DNA from 3 places in the Mesorhizobium sp. M0106 genome. Region 1 is predicted to be linked to each of the others. Evidence: predicted binding sites of a transcription regulator. Region 1 holds the regulator's gene; each other region holds the start of a gene.
The links. The regulator PhoB, encoded in region 1, activates phosphate uptake and scavenging genes when phosphate is short. The targets are predictions, from matches to a motif close to TGTCATNNANCTGTCAT.

Region 1 (9,511 bases):
TCGGTCCGCCGCCCATCAGCTGGAAAGTGGCATCCAGCGGCGCAATCGTCTGCCCACTGACGACCCACCATGCGGCACCCCGCCAGACCAGAAGGCCGCCCAGCGTCACGATGAAGGCCGGCACCTCGAGATAAGCGATGATGTATCCCTGGAACGCTCCGATCAGAAGGCCAAGCGCCAGGCCGATGGCCAGTGCCAGGATCCAGATCCAGGGGTTGCCTAATTGCAGACCGACCATTCGCACCAGGAAATGCACCTGCGCAAAACCCATGACCACGCCGATCAGGCCTTCGGCGGAGCCGACCGACAGGTCGATATTGCGCATGACGATAACCAGCACCATTCCGGCGGCCATTATGGCCACGGCCGAAGTCTGCACCGACAGGTTCCAGAGATTGCGTGGCGTCAGGAAGGTCCGGCTGTCGAAGTCGAACGGATTGACGCCGAGCCGTACGCTAGAAATGACATGCAGGCCGACCCAGATGACCAGCAGCGCGCCGACCATGCCGAGCATGCGCGTGTCGAGTTCGGTTGCCTTGAGAAATCGGGCAACGATGCCGAGCTCGGATTCCCGTGCCCGGTCTGCCGTGTTGTCGACCGGCGTGTTGGACGTCGTGTCGGTCATGATGTTTCTCCCGCCGGGTTGCCGTCTGCCGCGGATGCCGGAAGCAGCCTAGAAGTTATCCGCCGGAAGCGGAAAAACAACTCTTGTTGAAAAAACGCCGCGGCGAGCGGCCGCGGCGTTCGGACTTCTCGGAATCGTCGGCTCAGTTGCAGACTGGAACAGTGCCAGCCGTCACGCCGGCGCAGACCTCTTCTTTCTTGATCCAGCCGGCGTCGATGACGACGTTGAGGTTGTCCTTGGTGATGGCGACCGGGGTCAGGAACAGCGACTTGACGGTATTGCCGCCGGGCGTGGTGAAATCCTTCACGCCGGCAATGTCGGTCATCTGCTTGCCGTCGGCCAGTTGCGAGGCGATCTCGGCGGCATTCTTGCCGAGCTCGCGCGCATCCTTCCACACCGACACGGTCTGTGTGCCGAGCGCGATGCGGTTCAGCGCGGCGTGGTCGCCGTCCTGGCCCGAAACCGGAACCGATCCGGCCAGCCCTTGCGCCGTCAGCGCGGCGACGACGCCGCCGGCAGTGCCGTCATTAGCGGCGACCACGGCATCGACCTTGTTGTCGTTGGCGGTCAGGAACTGTTCCATGTTCTTCTGAGCGTTGGCCGGCAGCCAGCCGTCCGTATAGGCCTCGCCGACATTCTTGATCTTGCCGCCGTCGATGGCCTCCTTCAGCACCTCCATCGAACCGGCAAACAGGAAATCGGCATTCGGATCGGAACCCGAACCCTTGATGAAGACGTAGTTGCCTTCCGGCTTCACCTTGAAGACTTCGCGGGCCTGCATGCGGCCGACTTCCTTGTTGTCGAAGGTCAGATAGAACACGTCCTTGTTCTCGATCAGCCGGTCATAGCCGACGACCGGGATGCCTTCGTCCAGTGCCTTCTGCACGGCCGGCCCGATGGCCGAGGCGTCCTGCGCTAGGATGATCAGTGCGTTGGCGCCCTGCGAGATCAGGCTCTCGACGTCGGTGAGCTGCTTGCCGGGGTTGGACTGTGCGTCGGCGGAAATATACTTGTCGCCTGCGGCCTCGATGGCCGCCTTCATTGCGGCCTCGTCGGTCTTCCAGCGCTCTTCCTGGAAGTTCGACCAGGAAACGCCGATGACCTTGTCTTTAGCCTGCGCCACCGACGCCAGCGCCAGCGTCATGGCGACACCCGCCAGAATGGCGGTCGTGAATTTCTTCATCATATCCTCCCTGCGCCGCGTACGGCGTGACCAATTGGCTCAAAGACCAGCTTAGAAGCTCTAATTTTTTCGAGCCTCGAAAAAATACTGGCCCGATCTCCGGCTGCTGTCAACATCGATTCTGATGGATTTTGATGACTCTGCGAGTTTTTTCGAGCGTCGGAATAAACGATGACAGCGCCACCTGCATCTGACACTATTTGCCTGCATCCGACACTATTTGTCGGACATTACCGACGGCTTCCGGTTCATGAGCGGCCGCGGCAACCGGGAGGAAAGCAAAACAATGTCGGTCGGAATCCGCCATGACGATTTGCGCCGGCGCAACCGGGCGATGGTGATCTCGGCGGTGCGCCGGGCCGGCCAGCCATCGCGTACTGAGATCGCAGCTACCACCGGCCTCAGTCATTCGACCATATCGGCGATCTCTTCCGACCTGATACGGGAAGGCATCCTCGCCGAGAGCAAGGCAAGTGAGCCCGTTTCGTTGAAACGCGGTCGTCCGCAGGTCGGCCTCGCCCTCAATCCGGAAGCGGCGGCGGTGCTGACCGTGGTGTTGTCGCTGAATTTCCTGTCGGCCGCCATTATCGACTATACGGGACAGGTGGTCGCCGAGGAACAGCGCCGGCTGGACACGCTGACCATGCCGCGCGACGAGCTGATCCGTGAATGCATGGCCATCGTCCGGCGCCGGCTGCAGGATCCAGACCTTGACGTCCGCAGTGTCGCCCGCATCGCCCTGGCGATTCAGGGCATTACCGACTCCCCTGCACGCGCCATGCTGTGGTCGCCGATCACGCCGCAGACCGACATCGCCTTTGCCGACATGCTGGAGGGCGAATTCGGCATCCCGGCAACGGTGGAGAACGACTGCAACATGATGGCGGTGGCTTTGCGCTGGCGCAATCCGGATCGCTATCGCGACGACTTCATCGCCATCCTGCTTTCGCATGGCATCGGCATGGGGCTGGTGCTGAAGGGCGAACTGTTCACCGGGACGCATTCCTCGGGCGGCGAATTTGGCCACATGATCCATCGTCCGGGCGGCGCGCTCTGCCGTTGCGGGCGGCGCGGCTGCATCGAGGCGTATGCCGGCAACTACGCCATCTGGCGCAACGCCAGGCAGATGAGCGAAGACAGCGAACCGGTCGCCGACGTCAGCGACGCCGACATGCGAGCACTGGCGGCCCGGGCGCGCGAGAAAGATGGGCCGGAACGCGAGGCCTACCGCAAGGCCGGCGAAGCGCTGGGTTTCGGTCTCGGCTCGCTGTTCGCGCTGATCGATCCGGCACCGGTCGCGATGGTCGGCGCCAGTGCCGCCGCCTTCGATCTGATCGAGCCGGCCTTGCGGAAGGCAATCGCCCAGACCGCCGGCGGCCAGCATTCAGGCTCGATCTCCTTCGATACAGAGCCGAACGAATTGCCGCTGATCCGCGAAGGCTGCGCGATGCGGGCGTTAAGCTTCGTCGACCAGGAGATTTTCGCGCCGGGCGCGCAAATGAGGCCCAGCGTCAGAAAGAACGTAGCATGACCAGGCGGGTCAATCTTCCCTGATCGCATAGCCGGCACCGCGGATGGTGCGGATGACATCCGGCATCCGGCCGTTGTTGACGGCTTTGCGCAGCCGCCCGACATGCACGTCGACGGTGCGTTCGTCGATGTAGATTGTCTCGCCCCAGACATTATCGAGTAACTGGCTGCGCGAGAAGACACGGCCCGGATGCCGCATCATGAACTCGAGCAGCCGGAATTCGGTCGGCCCGAGCCTGATTTCGCTCTTCTTGCGATAGACCCTGTGCGATTCGCGATCGAGCACGATGTCGCCGACCTTCAGCACGCTGGACAGCACTTCCGGCTTGGCGCGCCGCAGCAGCGCCTTGACCCTGGCCATGAATTCCGGTGTCGAAAACGGTTTGACCAGATAGTCGTCGGCGCCGGTCGAAAGACCGCGCACCCGGTCGCTCTCCTCGCCGCGCGCGGTCAGCATGATGATCGGCAGCCGCTCGGTTTCGGGGCGCACCCGCAACCGACGACAGAGCTCGATGCCGGAAACCGCTGGTATCATCCAGTCGAGCACCAAAAGGTCGGGCACATTCTCCTGCAAACGGATCTCGGCTTCGTCCCCGCGTGTCACCACCTCGACCTGGTAGCCTTCGGATTCGAGATTGTAGCGGAGCAGCACACCCAACGGCTCCTCGTCCTCCACCACCATTATGCGTGGTGCGATCATCGGCTGGGCACCCCCATCATGTCACCGGTGCGGACATTGTCGTTTCGTCCTGCTTCGGACGATTGACCGGCAATTGCTCGCCGGTCAGCACATAATACGCATTTTCGGCGATGTTGGTGACATGGTCGCCGATCCGCTCCAGATTCTTGGCGCAGAACAGCAGGTGCGTGCAAGCGGTGATGTTGCGCGGATCTTCCATCATGTAGGTCAACAGCTCGCGGAACACGGACGTGTATTTGACGTCGATGCGCTCGTCGGCGGCACGCAGCTTGGCCAACGCGGCCGCATCGCCTGCAGCATATTCCTCGATGACACCCTGCACCTGGATGAGAACCAGCTGCGCCATCGCGTCGATGGAATGCGACAGGTCCCGCGGCGTGGCGCTGAGGCTGACCGCACTCACGCGCTTGGCGATATTCTTGGCAAGGTCGCCGATGCGTTCGAGGTCGCCCGCCATGCGGATCGCTCCGACCACATGGCGAAGATCGTGGGCCATCGGCTGGCGTTTGGCGATCAGGGTGATGGCGCGGTCGTCCAGTTCGCGTTGACGCGCATCCATGATGGCGTCGTCGGAAACGACGCGTTGCGCCAGCACGTTGTCGGAATTCAACAGGGCCTTGGTCGCCCCGCCGACCATCGAACCGGCGAGGTCGGCCATGTCGCGGATCAGCTTGCTGATCTGCTCGAGATCCTCGTCGAAAGAAGCGACTGTGTGTTCGCCCATGGTCCTGTCCTCATATGCATGATCGGAACGGCTCAGCCGAAGCGGCCAGTGATGTAGTCCTGCGTGCGCTTCTCGCGGGGTGACGTGAAGATCTTCTCGGTCCGGTCGAACTCGACCAGCTCACCCAGATACATGAAGGCGGTCTGGCGCGACACGCGCGCCGCTTGCTGCATGTTGTGGGTTACGATGACGATCGTGTAGTCGGCTTGCAACTCGTCGATCAGTTCCTCGATCTTGGCGGTCGACAACGGGTCGAGGGCCGAAGCCGGTTCGTCGAGCAGAATGACTTCCGGCTTCACGGCCACCGTGCGGGCGATACAGAGCCGCTGCTGCTGGCCGCCGGACAGGCTCAAGCCGCTGGCGTTGAGCTTGTCCTTGACCTCGCTCCACAGCGCGGCGCGCTTCAACGCCTGTTCGACGCGGCCGTCCATCTCGGACTTGCCGAGGTTCTCGTAGAGCCTGACGCCGAAGGCGATGTTCTCGTAGATCGACATCGGGAACGGCGTCGGCTTCTGGAACACCATGCCGATCTTGGTCCTGAGGAGGTTGAGATCCTGCGACCGGTCGAGAATGTTCTTGCCGTCGAGCAGCACCTGGCCCTCGGCCGTCTGTTTTGGGTAGAGCTCATAGATGCGGTTGAACACACGCAGCAGCGTCGATTTCCCGCAGCCGGAAGGGCCGATGAAGGCCGTGACACTGCGCTCAGGCAGCGACAGGCTGATGTCCTTCAGCGCCTTGCTCTGGCCGTAGTAGAAGTTGAGATTCTTGACCTCGATCTTCGTCTTCTCGGCGACCGTTTCGGCCATCGTCATGTCTGGGGACAACATCTGTGTCATCTGTCCTCTCTGCGTCCGGTAAGGCTGCGGGCGAGGATGCTCAAGCCCAGAACCGTCAGGGTGATTATGAGTGCGCCGGTCCACGCCAGTTGCTGCCATTCCTCGTAAGGGCTGAGAGCGAACTGGAAGATGGTCACCGGCAGGCTGGCCATCGGCGCGTTGATATTGCTGCTCCAGAACTGGTTGTTGAGCGCGGTGAAGAGCAGCGGCGCCGTCTCGCCGGAAATGCGTGCTATCGCCAGCAATATGCCGGTGACGATGCCGGACAATGCGGCGCGGTAGGCGACCGAACGGATCACCACCCAGCGTGGCGCGCCGATCGCGGCACCGGCTTCACGCAACGCGTTCGGCACCAGGTTGAGCATGTCTTCAGTGGTGCGCACGACCACCGGAATGACCAGGATGGCAAGCGCAACGGCGCCGGCAATGGCCGAGAAATGTCCCATTGGCCGCACCATCAGCTCATAGACAAACAAGCCGATGATGATCGACGGCGCCGACAACAGGATGTCGTTGATGAAGCGGACGACGGTGGTGATGCGCGAAAAGCGTCCATACTCGGCCATGTAGGTCCCCGCCAGCACGCCGATCGGCGTGCCGACGACAACGGCGATGATCGTCATCAGCAGGCTGCCCGCGATGGCATTGAGCAGGCCGCCGGCCTCGCCCGGTGGTGGCGTCATCTCGGTGAAGACCGCGAACGAAAGCCCGGCTGTGCCCTTATAGACCAGTGCGCCGAGGATGAGCGCCAGCCAGGCAAGCCCGATGCCGGCGGCGACGACGCAAAGCGCCATCATCACCGAATTCCTGGCTTTGCGGCGGCTGTGGAGCGATGAGGATGGCGACATCGGTCAGGCTCCCGTACGGGCGTCGATCCGCATCAGCATATAGCGGGCGGCGGCAAGGATCAGGAAGGTGATGACGAAGAGGATCAGGCCGAGCGAAACCAGCGAGGAGGTGTAGAGGTCGCCGTCGGCCTCGGTGAATTCATTGGCGATGGTCGCCGAGATCGTCGTGCCCGGCGCGAACAGGGAGGCACTGATGCGGTGGGCGTTGCCGATGACGAAGGTCACCGCCATGGTCTCGCCGAGCGCCCGGCCGAGGCCAAGCATGACGCCGCCCATGATGCCGATGCGGGTATAGGGAATGACCACGCGCCGGGTCACTTCCCAGGTCGTGCAACCGATGCCATAGGCCGATTCCTTCAGCACCGCCGGCACCGTATCGAAGACATCCTTGGTGATCGAGGTGATGAAGGGCAACACCATGATGGCGAGGATCAGCGCCGAGGTCAGAAGGCCGATGCCGTAAGGAGGGCCGGCGAAAAGGCTGGATAGTCCCGGCACGCCATGGAAGATGTTGATGATGAAGGGCTGTATCGTCGTCTGCAGGAATGGCGCGAACACGAACAGGCCCCAGATGCCGTAGATGATCGAAGGAATGCCGGCCAACAGCTCGACCGCTATGCCGATCGGGCGCCTGAGCGGGCGCGGGCAGAGCTCGGTGAGAAAGACTGCAATGCCGATGCCGATCGGAACCGCGATCAGGATGGCGATGGCCGCCGTGACCAGGGTGCCGTAGATCGGCGCCAGTGCGCCAAATTTTTCCGTGACCGGATTCCAGCTTTCAGTCGTCAGGAAGGAGAAACCGAAGGACGACAGCGCCTGCCACGAGCCGGCAAACAGCGAGATCGCGACACCGCCGAGGATGACCAGCACAAGAATTGCGGAAGCGCGGGTGAGTCCGCGGAATATGGCATCTGTGAGCGCGAAGCGCCGCACCGTAGCTTCCCTGGCCCGGGCTGCTGCAGATGATGGCATGGCATCGGAAGCGATGGTCATTGGGTCCTCGCGATTGAAGGCAACAGGGAGGGCGCCATCGACGCCCTCCCTGGAGGAGATTACATAGCCGAGTAGAGCGGCTTGCCGTCGTCGCCGACGACTTCCTTGGCCCACATGGCCTTGACGCTCTCAACCACCTTGTCGGGCATCGGAACGTAGTCCAGCTCGCCGGCCATCTCGTCGCCCTTGTCGTATGCCCAGGCGAAGAATTTGAGCGCTTCGCCGGTGGTCGCGGCATCATCCGGCTTCTTGTAGAGCAGGATCCACGTTGCCGCCGTCATCGGCCAGGACTCGGCGCCCGGCTCGTTGGCGAGGATGACGCCATAGCCCGGCTGCGAGCTCCAGTCGGCATTGGCCGCTGCCGCCGAGAACGCCGCCGCGGCGGGCTCGACCTTCTTGCCGTCCTTGTTGATCATATCGGTGTGGGTGAGCTTGTTCTGCTTGGCGTAGGCATATTCGACATAACCGATCGCGCCGCCGGTCTGGGAGACGTTGTTGGCAACGCCCTCGTTGCCCTTGGCGCCGATGCCGACCGGCCATTCCACGGCCTTGTCGACGCCGACCTTTTCTTTCCAGTCCGCGCTGACGTCGCCGAGGTAATAGGTGAAGTTGAACGTCGTGCCCGAACCATCGGAACGGTGAACGACCGCGATCGCCTGCGAAGGCAGCTTGACGTCCGGATTAAGCTTCTTGATCGCTTCGTCATCCCAGCTCGTGATCTTGCCGAGGAAGATGTCGGCCAGCGTCGGGCCGTCGAGAACCAACTCGCCGGGCTTGATGCCTTCGAGATTGACGACGGGAACGATGCCGCCCATCACCATCGGGAACTGAGCCAGTCCGGTCGCTTCAAGCTCGTCGCCCTTGAGCGGCGCATCCGAAGCGCCGAAGGTAACGGTCTTGGCTTTGATCTGCTTGATGCCGCCGCCGGAACCGATCGACTGGTAGTTAAGGCCAACGCCGGTGTCTTTCTTGTAGGTGTCGGCCCACTTCGCATAGATCGGGTAGGGGAAGGTGGCGCCGGCGCCGGAGATGTCCGCGGCGAGCGCGGCGGACAGGGTGAGGGTGGTCGTCGCCGCAGCCATTGCAATCGCAACGGCCGCCGAGCGGATGAAATGTCTCATGTGGCCTGCTCCTGTTCGGAATATGGTCTCTCGGCGCCATTCCTCCGGCGCCCGCTGAGGCCAATAGCCCCCGATTATTACAGTCGCATGACAGTTTCATGTCGCTCCGGTAACGGCGCCCAGCCGGGTTAAGAAGGAGCGGCCGCGGGCTTTGTCGGCATGGGCCGCGGTTTGCCGCTGGAATCAGCAGCTTGCGTGAATTCCGGCCGGCATCGTCTGCTCGGCGATCGTAGCCACCGGCTTTAAAAGAAAAAAGCCGGACGGGAGCGCGTTGCATGCAGCCAGAACGTGTCATGGCCGCGCCATCGCCGAAACAGGTCCGTTGGGGTAAATCTGACCCTGTTTCTTGCCGGCGGTCGCTGCTCCCGCCCGTAACTGGAGGAGCGGAACTTCGAATATCCCATTGTCGCCACTGAGCGCAGCTTTGGTATGGTGCGATCGCACCATGGCCTTACGCTGGAAGCGTTGACGAATCGCAAGGTTCTAACTCGCGCTGGACCTCCATCCGCGCCCGACCCGGCGCTCGATCTTCGAGCAACGCCTTCGACTGGAAGTGCGACGACTCTACTTCACGGTATCTACTCCCTTCGCCCTATTCCGCCGGTTGTCGGTTAGGCCGAAGCAGCGTTATAAGCTTGCAGGGGTATTGCTGATGTCTCGACGGATTCTGCCTGTCTTCCTGTGCCTGGCGCTGCCTCTGGGAAGCGGCTGCGCGCGCAGCTATGACGGCACCGTCATCATTCCCAAGCCGCTCGATGTTCGCCGTTTCTGGGACAGGCCTTCGCCGCAGGCGCAAGCCGAACAGTCGCAACTGGAGACCGACGTCTTTCCAGTGGCGCCGCAAACGCCGAAAAGGCCGGCGGTGCGCAGGAGCGCGGCTTCCGTTGCAACGCCTCGGAGGAGGGTCACCAACAACCCGCCCATGCTGTCGCCGGAGCCGACGAAGCCTCT
Region 2 (9,511 bases), on a different contig from region 1:
GTCATGGCGATCGCTTCCGCTCTGTGCTACCGAATTGAGTTCCAAGACACGGAAAAGGGGCTGGGCTCCGATGACCCCGACCGGATGGATGCGCCTCGGAATCCTGTTGCTGGTGTTCGTCGGGGTGGTTGCCTTTGTGCTTCGAAGAATGGTTCTTCCCGAGCCGAGGGAAGGCGCGCAAGGCGAGACCATTGGCGGCAGTAGCGGTTACGGCGGATCCGGAGGCCATTCCCCAGACGGGGAGGTCACGGTGGTGGAGCTAACTGAAGTCATTCCGCTGCCTGCCTCTTCTCTTCGCCCTTGCCGGCATTTTCGCGGGCGTCGTGCTCGGTGCGCATGCGGCGCACGAGGTCGAGCTCGGCCTGGAAGTCGACATAATGCGGCAGCTTCAGATGCTCGACGAAGCCGGTCGCCTGGACATTGTCGGAATGCGAGATGACGAACTCCTCGTCCTGCGCGGCGGCGATGACATCCTCACCCAACTCCGAGGCGCGCAGCGCGCGGTCGCATAGTGCCATGGCCATCGCCTTGCGCTCGCTCTGGCCGAAGACGAGGCCGTAGCCGCGGGTGAATTGCGGCGGCGCCTTGGCCGAGCCCTTGAACTGGTTGACCATCTGGCATTCGGTGACGCGGATGCTGCCGAGCGGCACGGCAAAGGGCAGTTCCGGCACGTCCAGTTCCAGTTCGACCTCGCCGATGCGAACCTCGCCGACGAAGGGATGGTTGCGCGCGTAGCCGCGCTGGGTGGAATAGCCGAGCGCCAGCAGAAATCCCTCGTCGCCGCGCGACAGCGCCTGCAGTCGGATGTCGCGCGCCATCGGGAATTCGAGCGGCTCGCGGGTGATGTCGCCGGGGGTATGATCCCCAAGCATGTCGCCGTCGGGCTCGATCAGGCCTTCGCGGGCGAGGATGGCCGAGACGCGCGGCATCGCCTCCGCTTCGCCTGCACGCTGTTCCGGCTCGGCGACATCGCCGCCGGTAGCAAGTTCGGGATCGAGCAGCCGGTGGGTGTAGTCGAAAGTCGGGCCGAGCAACTGGCCGCCGGGCAGATCCTTGTAGGTCGCCGACACCCGCCGCTCGACCAGCATCGTGCCGGTGTCGATCGCCCTGGTGTAGCCGAAACGCGGCAGCGTGGTGCGATAGGCGCGAACCAGGAAGATCGCCTCGATCATGTCGCCGCGCGCCTGGACCATGGCGAGTGCCGCCAATTCCCTGTCGTAGAGCGAACCTTCGCTCATCACCCGGTCGACGCCGAGCGCCAGTTGCTCGACGATCTGGTCGAGACGAAGTGCGGGCACCGAACGGTCGCCGCGCCGGCGGTCGGCGAGCAGTTTGTGAGCATTGCGAATGGCCGTCTCGCCACCCTTTACCGCAACATACATGCTACGCCTCCATGGATCTTGATGCGCGTCGTGCGCGGCAGGCAGGCAACGCCGTCAGGGGTGGCGAGGACGATGTCGACACCGCGGGGAAAGCGCTGGTTGTTCTGCTTCCATTGTTCGACGAAATGGCGTGGCATTTGCGCCGGCGCGATCGTCGCAGTCTTCTCGATGCCCGGGCCTTCGAGCAGCAGCGGAGCGCCGGAGATGAGATCGCCGACCTCGAGGATCAGCGTCGTCGAACGATCGGGATAATCCTGGGTGCCTTGCGAAAACCCGTCGAGCGCCATCATCTCGGCCGGCGTGGCGATCAGCGCGAAATGCGCGTCGGCCGGGGTGTTGGCCAGCGGCGCGCCGGTATGGAAGCCAAGCCAGGATTTCACCGCCGACGCCTGCAAAGCCGGGTCGAGCCAGAGCGGCGTGTCGTTGTCGCACAGCGTCAGCGCAACGGCGCCGGCGGTGGCCGACAGCGGCGCCGGGGGGTGGGCGAGGGCCGGCAGCGGCTGCACGCTGCCCGGCCGCGCCATCGCATCCATGACGGCGCGGAATACAGTCTGCGCGTTGAATACCGGATCGGCGAAGCCGCCTTCAATAGATTGAGTGGCGATATCCATCAGTCTTCTCCGCGCACCATGGTGAAGAAATCGACCTTGGTCGCCGCCGTCTCGGCGCGGAGCTGTTCACGCGCCTTGGCCAGTGCCGCTTGCAAGGGCGCAACGATCCTGATCTCGACCTCATTGCGGTGGGCCGGGTCTTGCCACAGCGCATCGGCGATTGCCGCCAGCCTTGTCTTCTGCTTGTCGCGGCCGAGCGCGTAGCAGTGGCCGACATGGCCGGACGCAAGCCGCACCGTGGCACGGGTGACCGTCGCCTCGCCGACATTGAAAGGGGCACCACCGCCGCCGATGCGGCCGCGTACCGTAACCAGGCCGGTTTCGGGGCCACGCAGAAGTTCCGCTTCGCAAGGCAGGCCGGCTTCGTCCCAGAGGCGGACGATGTCGTCGCCGGCCGATTGCGCCAGCGTCGCCATCACGGCCTTGCGCTCCGCCTGCTCTCGCGCTTCCCGTCCTCGCATGGCCGGTGCTCCTCGTCTGCGTTCATTTGTCTATTGATATAGACAACTATACAAATTATATCCACTATCTAGCGTGTGTCCATGACGGGCACGTGACACGGGCCAAAAGATCGGCGCGAGGAATTGGGGCGGGAGATGATCGGACAAGCCAACAGCATCGAGCGGCGCAGCGGTGTCGCGCTGTGGCGGCAGATCGCCGACCAGATACTGCATTCGATCGCCGCCGGCGATTTTCCCGAGAATGCCGCGCTGCCGCCGGAGATCGCGTTGGCCGGACGCTATGGCGTCAACCGCCACACGGTGCGTAGCGCTATCGCAGCGCTGGTGCAGGAGGGTGTGCTCAGGGCGGAGCAGGGGCGCGGCACCTTCGTGCTGTCGCGCAAGCGGCTGTCTTATCCGATCGGCGCCCGCACCCGCTTTTCCGAGGGATTGCAAGGACAGGCGTCCGAGCGGCATATCACCTTGCTCGCGTCATCGATCGAGCCGGCCAACCGTCGTGTCGCAGAGGGCTTAGGCCTTGCGACGGGGGCCGATGTGATACGCCTGGAAACGCGCGGCGAAGCCGATGGAATGCCGGTGTCCCGCGCGGCCGGCTGGTTCGATGCCAGGCGCTTTGCCGGCATCGATGCCGCCATGGCGGAAACCGGTTCGATCACCGCATCGCTGGCACGTTTCGGCATCGACGACTATCTCAGGCAATCGACCGTGCTGTCGGCGCGCCATGCCGATGCCGCCGACCTTGCGGACCTCGAGCTGCAGCCCGGCGCCATCGTGCTGGTGACGGTCGCCGTCAACGTCACGCCCGACGGTCAGCCGATACAGTTTTCGGAGTCGCGCTTCCCGGCCGAGCGGATCGAGCTCAAATTGTCGGCGCTCTGAGATGCGGCAGCCCTGGCATCATCCGACTTGAATGACGGCCTTGATCAGGCCGGACTTCTCATGCGCCCAGCGGGCGAGGTCGTGCGGCGTCTCGCCAAGCGTGGTGCGGTGGGTGACCAGCTTTGCCAGCGGCAGCGCGCCGTTGCGGATCGAGGCGGCGACATGATCGAAATCGGCACGCAGGGCGTTGCGGCTGCCGATCAGCATCATCTCGCGCTTGTGGAATTCGGGATCGGAAAAGGCGATGTCGTCCTTGACGACGCTGACCAGGACCAGCGCCCCGCCGTGCGCGACATGAGCGAAGGCCGACTGCACAGACCGGGTGTTGCCGGTGGCATCGAAAACCACGTCGAAGCCGTCGCCGCCGGTTGCTTCCCGCACCAGGTCGGCAGCAGCGCCCCGCGAGCCGTCGAGCGTCGCGAAGCCGAGTTCGCTTTCGGCAAAGCCAAGCCGTTCAGCGCTCATGTCGAGCAGCGTCACATCGAGCCCGGCGATGCGGGCGAACAGCGCCGTGCCGAGCCCGATCGGGCCGGCGCCGATGACCAGCGTGCGCGCACCTGGATCAGCCAGCGAGCGCCGCACGGCATGGGCGCCGATCGCCAGGAATTCGACGGCGGCAGCATCGGCCAGCGACAAGCCGTTTGCCGGATAAAGATTTTGCGCCGGCACCAGGATCTGCTCGCACATCGCGCCGTCGCGGTGGACGCCGAGCACCTCGATCATGACACAGCAATTCGGCTTGCCTTGCCGGCAGGCGATGCATTTGCCGCAGGCGAGATAGGGATTGACGACCACCGCTTCGCCGACGGCGAGATCGACGCCCTCGCCAACCTCGATCACGGTGCCGGAAACCTCGTGGCCCATGATGCGGGGATAGGCGAGGAACGGGTGCTTGCCTTCGAAGATGTGATAGTCGGTGCCGCAGATGCCGACATGGCTGACGGCGACCAGCGCCCAGCCGGCGGGGGGCGCGCCAGGCGCCGGACGATCTTCGAGGACAAGTTCGCCGGGCGAGCGGCAGACGACGGCTTTCATGCTTCAATCCAGTCGGTTCATGGCACCGCCGGCCCTGCTGTCGCGAGGCCGGCGGTTGTTGGGAGGCAGTCTATTTGCCGCGGCGGCGCAGCCCGTCGAAATAGACGATGACGATGATCAGCACGCCGGTGATGATGCGCTGCCAGAAGGCGTTGACGTTGAGCAGATTGGCGCCGTTGTTGATGGTGGCAAGGATGAAGGCGCCGAGCAGCGGTCCGTGCACGGAGCCGACAGCGCCGAACAGGGAGGTGCCGCCGATCACCGAGGAGGCGATCGCCTGCAATTCCCAGCCCTCGGCCTGCGTCGGATTGCCGATGCCGATGCGCGAGGCAAGCAGCACGCCGACGAAGGCCGCACACAGGCCCGACAGCGTGTAGGCCATGTAGATGGTGCGCTGGACGTTGACGCCTGACAGGCGCGACGCCTCGGCGTTGGAGCCGACCGAGAACAGATAGCGGCCCCAGCGGCTGTGGTGCAGGAAGATGTAGGCTGGGATGCCGACCAGGATCACCATCCAGAACAGATTGGGGACGCCGGCGAAGGAGCTGCGCGAGAACGTCTGGAAGGCGTCGTTGTTGATCGAGATCGAGTTGCCATTGGTCATCAACAGACCGATGCCGCGCAGCGAGGTCAGCGTTGCCAGGGTGATGATGAAGGGCGGCAGGCCCATCTTGACGATGCCGAACCCATGGAACATGCCGATGGCGACGCCGACCAGCAAGGTGATCAGGATGGCGAGGAAAACCGGTGTGCCGGCGTTGATCAGCATCGCGACGATGACGGTGGCGAAGCCGACCACGGCGCCGACGGAAAGGTCGATGCCGCCGGTGATGATGACGAAGGTCTGGCCGACCGCCAGGATGGCGATCATCGACCCTTGCCGCAACAGGTTGGAGATGTTGTTGGCGGAGGCGAAGCTTGGCGTCGCCACCGACAGGATGATCCATAAAAGAACCAGCAGCGCCAGCAGCGTCAGCCCGAACAGGGCGTTGTAGTTGCGTTTCGGCCTTTCGGCAGCGATCGCCTCGGTGCTCATATCCGTCCTCCCGGTTTTTCTTGTTTCTCGGCCAGCGCCTGGGTGAGGATCGCCTCGTGGTCAGCGGTACGAAAGCCGTGCGTGGCCACCAGCTTGCCGCGCCGGAACACGTGCAGCGTGTCCGCGAGTTCATAGACCTCGGGCAGGTAGGACGAGATCAGGATGATGCCGGCTCCCTTGGACAACAGCGCGCCGAACAGGCGGTAGATCTCGGCCTTGGTGCCGACGTCGACGCCGACAGTCGGCTCGTCGAAGATGAATAGCTTGGCGCCATGGGCGAGCCATTTGCCGATGACGATCTTCTGCTGGTTACCGCCGGACAGGCTGGAGGCCAGCGCGCCGCGCGTCGGCGTCTTGATGCGCAGGTCGGCGATCTGGCGATCGGCTTGCGCCTTTTCCTGCGCGCGGGAGATCAGCAGATTGCTCGAGATGCGCTTGTAGATCGGCAGATTGAGGTTGAGTCCGACCGGCAGGTTGAGGCAGAGGCCCTGGTCGCGGCGGCTTTCCGGGGCCAGCGCCATGCCGAGCCTGATCGCGTCATGTTCGGAATTGACCTTGACCTCCTTGCCCCCCCAGAGGATCTGGCCGGCCGATTTGCGGTGGCGGCCATAGAGCGTGGTGACGAACTCGCTGCGCCCGGCGCCGATCAGGCCGTAGAGGCCGACGATCTCGCCGGCGCGGACGGACATCGAGACATTTTCGAAACCCTTGCCGGACAGGTTCCTGGTTTCGACGACGGTCGCGCCGGGGGTGAAATGCTCCTTGTGGTAGACCTGCTCGATCGAGCGGTTGATCATCATCTTGACCAGCTCGGCGTCATTGGTCTCGGCAATGTTCCTGGTGCCGACCAGCGTGCCGTCGCGCAGCACCGAGACGCGGTCGGCGAGCTCGAACACTTCTTCCATGCGATGGCTGATGTAGATGATGGTGACGCCTTCGCCCTTCAGCCGGCGGATCAGCGTGAACAGCTGGTCGGCCTCCTTACGGGTAAGATAGGCGGTCGGCTCGTCGAAGATCAGGAATTTGGTGCCGCGCACCGTGGCGCGGGCGGCGGCGATCAACTGCTGCTGGCCGATGGTCAGGTCACCCAGCATGACATGCGCCGGCAGGTCGAAGCCGAGATCGTCGATGATCTTCTGCGCCTGCCTGACCATCGCCCGCTGCTGCAGGATGCCGAAGCGGGAATCCTCCTCGCCGAGGAACATGTTGGCGGCGACGGTGAGATGGCGGCATAGGACGACTTCCTGATGCACGGCATTGATGCCGAGCGCCATCGCCTCATGCGGCGTTGCCAATGCGGCAGGCTTGCCCTCCCAGATGACATCGCCGGAGGTGCGCGGCATGACGCCGGTAAGAAGCTTGATCAGGGTGGATTTGCCGGCGCCGTTCTCGCCGACGATGGCGTGGATCTCGCCGGCCTTAAAGGCGAGATCGACCGGCTTCAGCGCATGGGTGCCGGGATAGCGCTTTTCCAGCCCGCGGAGTTCGAGGATGGTCCTGCCCGGTTCCAGCGTTGGGGCCGGATGGAGTTCCTGCGCCGTCGACATCATGACAATCCTCCCAGATTGGCCACCAAAGATTGGCCTCGCGATTGGCACGAGTGGGATGTTTCCGGGGCGAAAAGGCCCCGGAAACAGTTCACTTGCGGCTATGCTCAGTCGAGCTTCGGGTTGAGCAGCGCGTCGATCTTCGGATCCTTCATGTTGGCCTTGGTAACCAAATTGGCGCCGGTATCGACATTGGCCTCGACCTTCTCGCCCTTCGAGGCGGCGAGCGCCGTCTTGATGCCGTCATAGCCCATCCGGTACGGATCCTGAACGACGAGAGCCGAAATGACGCCGTCGTTGAGGAACTTGATCAGCTTCTCGTCGCTGTCGAAACCGACCAGCCCGACCTTGCCGGCAAGACTGTTCTCGGCGATCGCCTGACCGACGCCCTGCGCCATGATCAGGTTGGAGGCGAAGATGCCCTTGAGGTTGGGGTTGGCGGTGATCAGGTCGGTGGCGATGTTGAGGCCGGTGGTGGCCTGGCCGTCGGCGTATTTGTCGGCGACCAGCTTGAGGCCCGGATATTTGGCAGCGAGCTGTTCCTTAAAACCCTGGGCGCGCTGTTCGAGCGAGCCGGCGCCCGGAAGAGCGGTGATAAGGGCGACGTCGCCCTCGACCTTGCCGCCATTGGCTTCGCCGATGGCTGCGGCAAGGCCGTCAGCGGCAACGCGGCCGCCCTGGATGTTGTCGGTGGTCAGGAACGAGGTGAAGGCCTTGGAGTCGGCGCCGGAGTCGATACCGATGATCTTGACCTTGGTGGCGGCCTCGTCGATCGGCTTGCCGAGCGCCTTGGCTTCGGTCGGCGCAATGACGACGGCCGCCGGGTTGCCGGCAACGGCATTTTCAAGGATCGAGATCTGGCCGTTGACGTCGGTCTCGGCCTGGGCGCCGAGCTCCGGCACGTTGACGCCGAGATCCTTGCCGGCCTTGCGGGCGCCGGCCAGAACGATCTGCCAGTAGAAGGACGTGGTGTCCTTGACGATGATCGGAATGGTCGCGTCGGCCGCGGATGCCGGGGCCGAGTGCATCACGCCGGCAAGCATCGAGGCGGCTGCGAGTGCCACGAAGGCGCGGCGATTGAGAATGCTGGTCACGAATTTCATTAGGAGTCCTCCCTAAGTCGCCCGGTGAATGTTACGGAAGCTCCATTCGGATGGCGCGGCCCAAACGGAACTTTATCAATAAAAAACATTTACCGCATTTTGATAGTGCATCACCTCGGTCGGCGCAAGCGATGTTTGATGGCCGCTCGAATGGCTGGGCGGGAAAGCTTGCTCCCTCGGAACTCCGCTGCCAATCTCCTCCAATATGTCACATGGAATATTAATTCCATCATACAGTCAATATGGAATGTTCATTCTTTTTCGGGGTGTACGAACTGTGACACCTGGCAATCACGTCAGGTGTTTGCGACCGGCTTAGAGCGTCGCTCCGAGGTGCCACGGCACGAACTCGTTGTCGCCGTAGCCGAACTCTTCGCTCTTGGTCTTGCGGCCCGAAGCCGTCTCGACGATCAGTTCGAAGATCTCGCGGCCCATGCCGGCGATGGTCTTTTCGCCCGAGGCGATGACGCCGCAATTCACGTCCATGTCCTCCTCCATCGTGTGATACATGGTCGAGTTGCTGGCGACCTTGATCGACGGCGTCGGCCGGCAGCCGAAGCAGGAGCCGCGGCCTGTGGTGAAGACGATGACGTTGGCGCCGCCCGCCACCTGGCCGGTGGCCGAGACCGGGTCGTAGCCGGGCGTGTCCATGAACACCAGCCCGTGCCCGGTGACCTTTTCGGCATAGCCGAAGACGCCGTTGAGCGGCGTCTGGCCGCCCTTGGCGACCGCGCCGAGCGACTTTTCCAGGATGGTGGTCAGGCCGCCGCGCTTGTTACCCGGTGAGGGATTGTTGTCGATCGATGCGCCATGCTTGGCGACGTGGTCTTCCCACCATTTCACATAACCGTCGAGCTTGGCGGCGATCTCGGGGGTTGCGGCGCGATAAGCGAGCAGGTGCTCGGCGCCGTAGATCTCCGTCGTCTCGGAGAGGATGCCGACACCGCCGACGCCGGCCAAAATGTCGACCGCGGCACCCAGCGCCGGATTGGCGGTGATGCCGGACATGCCGTCGGAGCCGCCGCATTGCAGGCCGACGACGATCTCGCTGACCGGGATCGGCTCACGCTGAAGCTTGCCGACCTCCTCGGCGATCTCGGCCAGCACGACCAGCGCCTTCTCGACCGATTTGCGCGAGCCGCCGGCTTCCTGGATGTTGAAATGACGTTTTCCCGCGGCAACGCCCTTCTGGCCGTAGAGGGTGAGCTGGTTGACCTCGCAGCCGAGCCCGACCATCAGCACACCACCAAAATTCGGATGACGGGCGTAGCCGGCCAGCGTGCGGTGTAGCACCATCATGCCGTCGCCGGTGGCGCTCATGCCGCAGCCCTGGCCGTGGACGATCGGGACGAAGCCGTCAATGCCGGGATATTGCGGCAGAAGGGTGCGGTTCGCGGCGTCGGCGATGGCATGGCAGACGGTGGCCGAGCAATTGACGCTGGCGAGAATGCCGACGA
Region 3 (9,511 bases), on a different contig from region 1:
TCGCTATAACCCGTGCTCCGGAGCAGTTTTTGAAAAATGGCAGACGGCAATAGATTTTTCCCGGCTTTGCGTCTCATCCTCGCCGCTTTGGTTGCGGGCGTGCTGGCCGGTGCGGTCGCGGTATATGTCAGGGAGAGCAGTTCTGGCAACAAGGCGCCCGCGCAAGTGGCCGCCGGCGGCGGCAAGGACGACGTCGCCTGCGCCGCCAAGACCGACCGTGCCAAGAAGATCGCCGCTGCTGCCACCGGCCAGGTTGCTGCGCTTTTGCCGGCGGATCCGCCGCAATCGCTGAAAAGCCTCGCCTTCAACGGCCCCGACGGCAAGCCGACGACGATCGCCGATCATGCCGGCAAGACGGTGCTGCTCAATCTGTGGGCGACATGGTGCGCACCTTGCCGCGCCGAAATGCCGGCGCTCGATGCGCTGCAGAAGGAGATGGGCAGCGATGCGTTTCAGGTTGTTGCCGTCAACGTCGATGCCGGCGACGATGCCAAACCGAAGAAGTTCCTGGAGGACACCGGCGTCAAGTCGCTCGGCTACTATCGCGATGCCACGATGGCGCTGTTCAACGACGTCAAGACGCGCGGCCTGGCGCTCGGTCTGCCGGTCACCATGCTGATCGATGGGCAAGGCTGCCTGATCGCCCATATGAATGGCCCGGCCGAATGGTCGGGGCCGGATGCCAAGCGTCTGGTCGAGGCGGCGCTTCAGCCGGGATAGGCTCAGACCGTGCGCAGGCGCGGCTTGAGCACGGCAATGCTTGCGCCGCGTCGGCTGGCGGTGCGGATTGCCGGAGCGGCCACGCCCGTCAGTTCCCCGAATGTCTCGATCGGAGCCGGTTTGCCGAGGTAGTAGCCTTGCCCGATCTCGCAAGCCTCGGCGTCCAGGAACTGCAATTCACCCGGCGTCTCGATGCCTTCTGCCAGAACCGGTAGGCCGAGACCGCGTCCAAGCCCCAGCACGGCGCGAACGATCGCCGCGAACTGCGCGTTCTTGTCGACCGATTTGATGAACGACCCGTCGATCTTGATCTTGTCGAAGGGAAAGGCGCTGAGGTTGGACAGCGAAGAATAGCCGGTGCCAAAATCGTCCATCGCCACATGCACGCCAAGCGCCTTGACCTGCCTCAAGGTTGCCAGCGCGCGCGGCATGTCCTTCACCAGGGCCGTTTCGGTGATCTCCAGTTCGAGCCTGCCGGGGGCCAGGCCGGATCTCGTCAATGCGTCGTGCACCTTGCGGCTGAAGTTCGGATTGTGAAGTTGCACGGCGGAGACGTTGACGGCGACCATCAGCGGGTTTGTCCAGCGAACAGCATCGTTACAAGCCGTCGTCAGCACCCAGTCGCCTATCTGCGCGATAGCGCCACTGTCCTCGGCCACGGGGATGAAAACAGCCGGAGAAATGTCACCCCGCTCAGGGTGCTGCCAACGGACCAGGGCTTCGAAGCCGATCATCCTGCCGCCGCGGATCCACTTCTGCGGCTGATAGACGAGGTGGAACTCCTTGCGGGCGATCGCTTGGCGCAATTCATGCTCCATCACGCGCTTGTCGCGGGCCGCGGTGCCCATGGCCATCTCGAAGAACCGATAAGTGTCCCGGCCTTCGGTTTTGGCGCGATGGAGTGCCGTGTCGGCATGGCTGATCAGGCCGGCCTGGTCTTCGGCATCCAGCGGAAAGAAGGCGATGCCGATGCTGGCCGAGACGAGGCCGGAGCCGACCGAAACCCTGTTTTCCTCTCGGATCGCCGCCAGCAAGTCCTCGGCTATCCGGCCTGCGGCCAGGGGGTCGGGGAGGTTCGGAGCTATGATGGCAAATTCATCGCCGCCGAGACGCGCGAGCATCTGTCCGTGGCGCGGGATGCCGGAAATGCAGTGCGCCAGCTTCTGCAGCATAGCATCGCCGGCCCCGTGGCCATAGAGGTCGTTGACTTGCTTGAACCGGTCAAGGTCAAGCAGCAGGAGCGCCAGATGTCCATCCTTGCCGCCACGATCCATCGAGGCGAATTCTGCTTCCAGCCGGGAAGAAAAGCTCCGCCGATTGGCAAGCCCGGTAAGCGGATCGAAATGCGCGAGGCGGAGGATCTCTTGTTCTGCCTTCTTGCGCTCACGGATGTCGCGAACGGCAAGCACCGTATGAGGCCTGCCGCAGTAGGTGATTTTCCTGGCGATCAGCTCGACAGGAATTCTCGCCCCCTCACTGCCCCTTAACTTCGCTTCCTGCGCCTGTTCGCCGAAGCCGGACATATCGGCTGCGCTCTGTCCGTCGAAAAGCTCGCCGAATTGCATCGTGTTCAGGGTGGCTGTCGCTGTTCCGGTCAGCTTCGCCATACTGTCATTGGCGCTGACAATGCGGGTGCCATCGCAAACCATCAGACCTTCCACCGCCGCATTGGCGAGATCGTGCATGCGATCGGCCTCGAGCTTCTGGCGGTGAAAGCGCAGGTCGATCCACAGAGCGGCACCCGATAGCACAAGGATTATCAGGCTGGCGACCGCTGCGGCAAAGGCCTGGGAAATGGGCTCGATGGAATGTTCGGATATTTCAATCGAGGAATCCGGAATGATCGACACCGCGGCCATCGCGATGAAATGCAAGCTGCAAATCGCCAGCGTCAACAGCGCGGCGCCGCCGAAAGTCGCGAGCGCTGACGGACGGCGCAAGACGACAAGGAGCGCCAGTGCCGCGAGGGTCACGCCGGCCAGAAGCGATATCGCGACAAGGAGCAGGTTCCATACGACCCGGCCTTCGACCTCGAAAGCTGCCATGCCGATGTAGTGCATCGTCGCGATGGCGCCGCCAAGAATGGCGCCACCGACGAGGAAATGGTCGATGCCGCGGCGCAAGGTGGCGACCCACATGCCAAGCGCGGTCATGATAACGGCGGCGGCAAGCGAAAAGGCGGATAATCCCGGATTGTATGCGTTCGGTATTCCCGGCGTAAACGCGGTCATGGCGATGAAATGCGTCGCCCATATGCCGAACCCGGTCGAGGCCGCGGCGATCATCAGCCAGACAAGCCGGTTTCGCTCGGTCGATCGGCCGACATGCTTAAGGAGATTAACCGCTGAGAAGCAAGAAATTCCACAGACGAGTGCGGCAAGCGCAACCAGTCTCGGATCGTGCTGACTTACAATACAATTATAGACCGTCAGCATCCTGGTTCACTCGGTCTGCCAAAACTAACAGCGGAGGTGTGACTGATTAGTTCTTGGAGATTTTAACGAATGGTTAACCCGCGGGCCATGAGGCGGGTCTTTTCGGGGGAAAACCGAAGCCGCTGCGCCGAAAAGACGGCGATGTGATTTCTGGCGCCCGGTTTCGGTAGCGAGTGCACTTTAGGAAGGAGTGATGTTCATTGATCCGCAATAAAACCGTTGTCCGATTGTCATCAGCGCCACATATTGGCTTTGCGGAGGTGCCCCCTTTCGCCAATGACAAACGGGAGATGAAACATGAAGTTCTTCGGCTTTGCGGCCGGTATCGCCGCCACCTTGACCCTGCTTTCCACCACCTCCGCCTTCGCCGTCACGCAGATCAGCTGGTGGCACGCCATGACCGGCGCCAACGCCGAGGTCGTCGCCAAGATCTCCAAGGATTTCAACGCCAGCCAGAGCGACTATGAGCTCGTTCCGGTGTTCAAGGGCACCTATCCGGAGACGCTGAATGCCGGCATCGCCGCTTTCCGCGCCGGCCAGGCGCCCGATATCCTCCAGGTGTTCGACGTCGGCACCGGCGTGATGATGGCGGCCGAGGGTGCGATAAAGCCGGTGGCCGATGTGATGACCGGCGCCGGGATGACTTTCGACAAGAGCCAGTATCTGCCCGGCATCGTAGGCTATTATTCGAAGCCGGACGGCACCATGCTATCGTTCCCCTACAACTCTTCCTCGCCCATCCTCTATTACAACAAGGACATCTTCCAGAAGGCAGGCCTCGACGTGAACAATCCGCCCAAGACGTGGAACGAGGTGTGGGAAGCTGCCAAGAAGATCAAGACGAGCGGCGCCGCCCCTTGCGGCTATACCTCGACCTGGCTGACCTGGATCCACCTGGAGAATTTCGCGGCGTGGAATGACGTGCCTTGGGCCACCCAGCAGAATGGCCTGGCCGGCGGTGATGTCGAACTCAAGATCAATGCGCCGATTTTCGTCAACCACTTCCAGGCGCTAGCTGACCTGGCCAAGGACGGCACGTTCAAATATGGCGGACGCACCTCCGAAGCCAAGCAGATATTCCTCGCCGGCGAATGCGGCATCTTCACCGAATCGTCGGGCGGCCTCGGCGATATCGTCAAGTCCGGCATGAACTATGGCATCGGCCAGCTTCCGTATGATACCGACGCCAAGGGCGCACCACAGAACACGACGCCGGGTGGTGCCAGCCTGTGGGTGTTCGGCAACAAGTCGGACGAGGAATACAAGGGCGTCGCGGCCTTCTTTGCCTATCTGTCCAAGACCGATGTGCAGGAATATCTGCACCAGAAGTCGGGATACCTGCCAGTGACGCTTGCGGCATACGAGGCGACTAAGAAATCAGGCTTCTATGACAAAAACCCCGGCCGCGAGACACCCATCCTGCAGATGACGGGCAAGGCGCCGACCGACAACTCGAAGGGCGTGCGCCTGCCGAATCTGCCGCAGGTGCGCGATATCCAGAACGAGGAGCTGGAGAAGATGCTGGCCGGCCAACAAACCGCTCAGCAGGCGCTCGACAATGCGTTCACGCGCGGCAACGCCGCGATCAAGGAAGCGCTGGAGAACTGACGGGATTATCTCGGTTAGTCGGTTGGAATATCGCCCGCGCGAGCTCGCGTGGGCGATACCTGGATAGCGAGGGAAATCAGCCTGTCTCCACGCGTCGTCTTTCCCAACAAGGTCCTGCCCTACCTGCTGGTGGCGCCACAACTCGCCATCACCCTGGTTTTCTTTTACTGGCCGGCCGGTCAGGCGCTTTACCAGTCGATGCTCAGGCAAGACCCGTTCGGGCTGAGGAGCCGGTTTGTCTGGTTTGCCAATTTCCGGAAGGTGCTGGCCGATCCGGCCTACCTCAACTCGATCAAGGTCACAGTAGTGTTCTCTCTTGCGACCGCGATCGTTGCCATGGTTGTGGCCCTGCTGCTCGCGGTCATGGCCGAGAAGGCCGTGCGCGGCAAAGGCCTCTACCGCACACTGTTGATATGGCCTTACGCCGTGGCGCCGGCGATTGCCGGCATGCTTTGGCTTTTCCTGTTCAATCCCTCGATCGGCTCGTTGGCCTATTTGCTGAGAAGCCTCGGCATCGTATGGGACCCGCTACTCAACGGCACCCACGCCATGATCCTGCTGGTGTCGGCTGCTGCCTGGAAGCAGATCAGCTACAACTTCCTGTTCTTCGTCGCCGGCCTGCAGGCGGTGCCGAAAACGCTGATCGAAGCGGCGGCCATGGACGGCGCCGGCGAAACCAAGCGCTTCTGGACCATCGTCTTCCCGCTGCTTGCGCCGACAAGCTTTTTCCTGCTGGTCGTCAACACCGTCTATGCCCTGTTCGACACGTTCGGCATCGTTCATGCCGTCACCGGCGGCGGGCCGGGCAAGACGACCGAGACGCTGGTCTACAAGGTCTACAATGACGGCTTCGTCAATCTGATCCTGGGCGATTCGGCGGCGCAGTCGGTCATCCTGATGGCCATCGTCATTGCGCTCACAGCGATCCAGTTCCGCTATGTGGAACGCAAAGTCCATTACGGCTGAGGGCAGCGATGATCGGCCAGTCCCCGCTCCGCACCTTCATCGCCCATGCCGTGCTCATCCTCGGCCTATTGATCGTGGCTTTTCCGATCTACTACACCTTCGTTGCCTCGACGCACACGCTGCAAACGATCCTCAGGCCGCCCCTGCCGCTCTTGCCCGGCGGCCAGCTATGGAACAATTACAGCGAGGCGCTGTTCGGCGGCATCGGTCGTATCGGCGGGGTCAGCGTCGGCAGGCTGCTCCTCAACACCATGATCATGGCGCTCGGCGTTGCGGTGGGAAAGATCTTCATCTCGATCCTGTCGGCCTACGCGATCGTGTTCTTTCGCTTTCCGCTGCGCATGACCTTCTTCTGGCTGATCTTCATCACCTTGATGCTTCCAGTCGAGGTGCGCATCCTGCCGACCTACAAGGTGATGGTCGATCTCGGCATGATCGACACCTATGCCGGCCTGATCGTCCCGCTGATCGCCTCAGCCACCGCAACGCTGCTGTTTCGCCAGTTCTTCATGACCATACCGGGCGAATTGGTGGAGGCGGCGCGTGTCGACGGTGCCGGGCCATGGCGCTTCTTTTTCGATATTCTGGTGCCGCTGTCGCGGACAAACATCGCCGCGCTGTTCGTGATCCTCTTCATCTATGGCTGGACGCAGTATCTTTGGCCGCTGCTCGTCACCAACAGCAACGACATGAATACCATCGTCATCGCGCTGAGAAAGATGGTTTCCTTCGCCGATGCCGACACCCAATGGCACCTGGTGATGGTCACGGCAATGCTGGCCATCGTGCCGCCGATCCTGGTGGTCGTGCTGATGCAACGCTGGTTCGTGCGCGGTCTGGTCGAATCCGAAAAGTGAGAAGCCGATGGCGACCGTGGATCTGAAGGATGTCAGGAAAATCTATCCCAGCGGCGTCGAGGCCGTGAAGGGCGTTTCCATCGCCATTCCCGACAAGGAGCTTTGCGTGCTGGTCGGCCCCTCCGGCTGCGGCAAGTCTACGCTGCTGAGGATGATCGCCGGGCTGGAGACGATTTCTGCCGGTACAGTCGCCATCGACGGCAAGGTGGTCAACGCCATTGGCCCGACCGAGCGCGACATCGCAATGGTGTTCCAGAACTACGCGCTCTACCCACATATGAAGGTCTATGACAACATGGCCTATGGCCTGCGCAACCGCGGCACGCCGAATGACGAGATCGACAGCAGGGTACGCTCGACTGCCAAGGTGCTGGAGCTTTCGGCGCTGCTCGACCGGCGCCCGCGCGAGCTTTCCGGCGGTCAGCGCCAACGCGTCGCCATGGGTCGCGCCATCGTGCGCAACCCGAAGGTCTTCCTGTTCGACGAACCGCTGTCCAACCTCGATGCGAAATTGCGCGGGCAGATGCGCATCGAGATCAAGAATCTGCAGCGCTCGCTTGGCGTCACCTCGGTTTATGTCACGCACGACCAGCTTGAGGCGATGACGCTGGCCGACATCCTCGTCGTCATGAACGCCGGCCTGGTCGAGCAGACCGGCGCGCCGCTTGATGTGTACGAGAAACCGGCCTCGACCTTCGTCGCTTCGTTCATAGGCGCACCGCCGATGAATCTGCTGGCGCTCACAGGGGCCTCCCCAAGCTCGGTATTGGCGGACGGTACTGTGATTGGCTTGGCGCCCCGACAGGGCAAGGCAGTGACACTAGGCTTTCGTCCGGAGGACGCCGACATCACCTTCGCGGCAGAGGCGCCGGCCGGCGCGCTCGCACTGCCGGCAACAGTGGAAGCGGTCGAACCGGTCGGTGCCGAAAGCTTTCTCCATTGCGTGGCAGCCGGCAGCCGCATCGTGGTGCGCGTCTCAGGCCGCGCCAGCGCCAAGCCAGGCGACCAATTGCGCGTCGTGGCCAGGTCCGAAAAGCTGCATTGGTTCGATCAGGCGGGCAAACGGGTCGATTGAAGTCGGCCTTGCGCAAAACCGTTCAGGCAAACACATGCGCCTTGCCCGACACGGTCAGCCGGACGATCTCGCCGATCGCCGGCGCGTCCATGCCCGGCTTGCGCAGGATCAACGGCGTATTGCCGATGGCGGCGGCGTCGGGCGGATCGGGGCTGTTCAACAGACGCACCGCGATGGTGCACATCGAGCCGGCGAACTCCGATTCCGTCACCTCGCCGAACAGCATGTCCGGCGTGCCGGACATGCCTTCACGCGATGTGCGTTTAAGCAACACCTGCTCCGGCCGCAGCATGATGCGGGCGACGTCGCGCCGCTCCGAGCTGTCGACAGCGATGCGGCCGAGTGGCGAGATGGCGAAGCCATCGGCGATCCTTGCCGGCAGGACGATGGCGTCGCCAAGGAACTCGGCGACCATCCTGTCCTTCGGCTTGAAATAGAGCTCGCGCGGCGTGCCGACCTGCGAGAATTTGCCGTCGCGCATCACCGCGACCTGGCTGGCGAATGACAGTGCCTCGGCCTGGTCGTGGGTGACCAGGATGGTGGTGATGCCGGCGGTTTCAAGGAGCTCGGCCACGGCCTTGCGCATCGAGGCGCGCAGGCCGGTGTCGAGCGCCGAGAACGGCTCGTCGAGCAGCATCAGCCGCGGCTTCATGGCCATAGCGCGGGCGAGCGCGACGCGCTGCTGCTGGCCACCGGAGAGTTCGTGCGGACGGCGCTTCAGGATACCTTTGTCCAGCCCGACGACATAGGCGAGCTCGGCGATGCGCTCACTGCGCTTTTCCTCGTGACGGCCCATGCCGAAGCCGATATTGGCGGCGATGCTCAGATGCGGGAATAGAGCGCCGTCCTGCGCCACCAGCCCGATGCCGCGGCGATGCGCCGGCACGGCCGTGTCGCCATCGGCCAGCACCTCGCCATCAAGCACGATGCGGCCCTGGTCCGGCGCCTCGAAGCCGGCGATCAGCCGCAGCAAGGTGGTCTTGCCGCAACCGGACGGCCCGACGATTGCCGTACGGCTGCCGCTGGCCACGCTGAGGTCGACGCCTGCAAGTGCTGCGACGGGCCCGTAGTGCTTGTGGATGCCGCTCAGCTCGAGAAAGCTCATCGCCCGGCCATCCGCTTCGACTGGACGTAGAGCAACCAGGTCAAAGGCAGCGACATCGCCACCATGATCAGGGCATAAGGCGCCGCCGACGCATAGTCGATCTCGCCGCTATAGGACCAGAACGCCATGGCCAGCGTGCGGGTGCCGTTGGGCGCCAGCATCTGGGTTGCGGTCAATTCGTTCATGATACCCAGCGCGACCAACGCCATGCCGGCTGCGGCGCCCGGCGCCGACAGGCGGATGGTCGTCGACCACAGCGCCTTGAGCGGCGACCGGCCGAGGCTGGAGGCGGCGCGTTCGAGCTCGACCGGCGCCTGTGCGATCGACGCCCTGAGGCTAATCAGGGCGCGCGGCAGGAACATCAGCGCATAGGCGACCAGGATGGTGAACAGGGTCTGGTAGAGCGACATGGCGATACGCACGGCGATGGTGACCAGCGCCAGGGCGATGACAACGCCGGGCAACGCGCCGACGATATAGTTGCAGCCCTCCAGGACGCGTTGCAGCCACCCGGGCGCGCGGATCGAAATCCACGCCATCGGCATTGCCGCGACGGTGGCAAGCAGCGCGCCGGCAATTGCTAGGAACAGCGTTTGGCCAAGCGCCAGGCCGATCTCGTCGAGCCGCCAGACATCGGCGCCGCCGGCCATGAGCCAGCGGCCGATAGTGGCGAACGGCACGCCGAGCGCCAGCAGCGTGGTAATGGCAGGCAGCAGCAGGCAAGGAATGGTGGCGCGCCCAAGGC

Region 2: phnF (phosphonate metabolism transcriptional regulator PhnF) is a predicted target of PhoB. The motif match lies at 2,536-2,552, and genes of this name have one in related genera.
Region 3: ugpB (sn-glycerol-3-phosphate ABC transporter substrate-binding protein UgpB) is a predicted target of PhoB. The motif match lies at 3,373-3,389, and genes of this name have one in related genera.

What each region holds. Positions count from the first base shown of each region.
Region 1 is NZ_JAMYUA010000018.1:25,024-34,534, reverse strand. It holds gene NKJ55_RS18700 (sugar ABC transporter permease) at 1-625, opposite strand, end outside; gene xylF (D-xylose ABC transporter substrate-binding protein) at 768-1,808, opposite strand; gene NKJ55_RS18690 (ROK family protein) at 2,095-3,339, shown strand; gene phoB (phosphate regulon transcriptional regulator PhoB) at 3,349-4,038, opposite strand; gene phoU (phosphate signaling complex protein PhoU) at 4,055-4,762, opposite strand; gene pstB (phosphate ABC transporter ATP-binding protein PstB) at 4,795-5,598, opposite strand; gene pstA (phosphate ABC transporter permease PstA) at 5,595-6,446, opposite strand; gene pstC (phosphate ABC transporter permease subunit PstC) at 6,450-7,439, opposite strand; gene pstS (phosphate ABC transporter substrate-binding protein PstS) at 7,499-8,560, opposite strand; gene NKJ55_RS18655 (hypothetical protein) at 9,213-9,511, shown strand, end outside.
Region 2 is NZ_JAMYUA010000001.1:324,443-333,953, reverse strand. It holds gene NKJ55_RS01605 (alpha-D-ribose 1-methylphosphonate 5-phosphate C-P-lyase PhnJ) at 1-5, opposite strand, end outside; gene NKJ55_RS01600 (carbon-phosphorus lyase complex subunit) at 270-1,382, opposite strand; gene phnH (phosphonate C-P lyase system protein PhnH) at 1,367-1,993, opposite strand; gene phnG (phosphonate C-P lyase system protein PhnG) at 1,993-2,454, opposite strand; gene phnF (phosphonate metabolism transcriptional regulator PhnF) at 2,590-3,333, shown strand; gene NKJ55_RS01580 (zinc-binding alcohol dehydrogenase family protein) at 3,352-4,368, opposite strand; gene NKJ55_RS01575 (ABC transporter permease) at 4,439-5,404, opposite strand; gene NKJ55_RS01570 (sugar ABC transporter ATP-binding protein) at 5,401-6,954, opposite strand; gene NKJ55_RS01565 (ABC transporter substrate-binding protein) at 7,059-8,054, opposite strand; gene NKJ55_RS01560 (UxaA family hydrolase) at 8,370-9,511, opposite strand, start outside.
Region 3 is NZ_JAMYUA010000035.1:27,704-37,214, reverse strand. It holds gene argH (argininosuccinate lyase) at 1-1, opposite strand, end outside; gene tlpA (thiol:disulfide interchange protein TlpA) at 37-720, shown strand; gene NKJ55_RS26445 (bifunctional diguanylate cyclase/phosphodiesterase) at 723-3,155, opposite strand; gene ugpB (sn-glycerol-3-phosphate ABC transporter substrate-binding protein UgpB) at 3,453-4,763, shown strand; gene ugpA (sn-glycerol-3-phosphate ABC transporter permease UgpA) at 4,845-5,729, shown strand; gene ugpE (sn-glycerol-3-phosphate ABC transporter permease UgpE) at 5,738-6,586, shown strand; gene ugpC (sn-glycerol-3-phosphate ABC transporter ATP-binding protein UgpC) at 6,594-7,661, shown strand; gene NKJ55_RS26420 (ABC transporter ATP-binding protein) at 7,684-8,766, opposite strand; gene NKJ55_RS26415 (ABC transporter permease) at 8,763-9,511, opposite strand, start outside.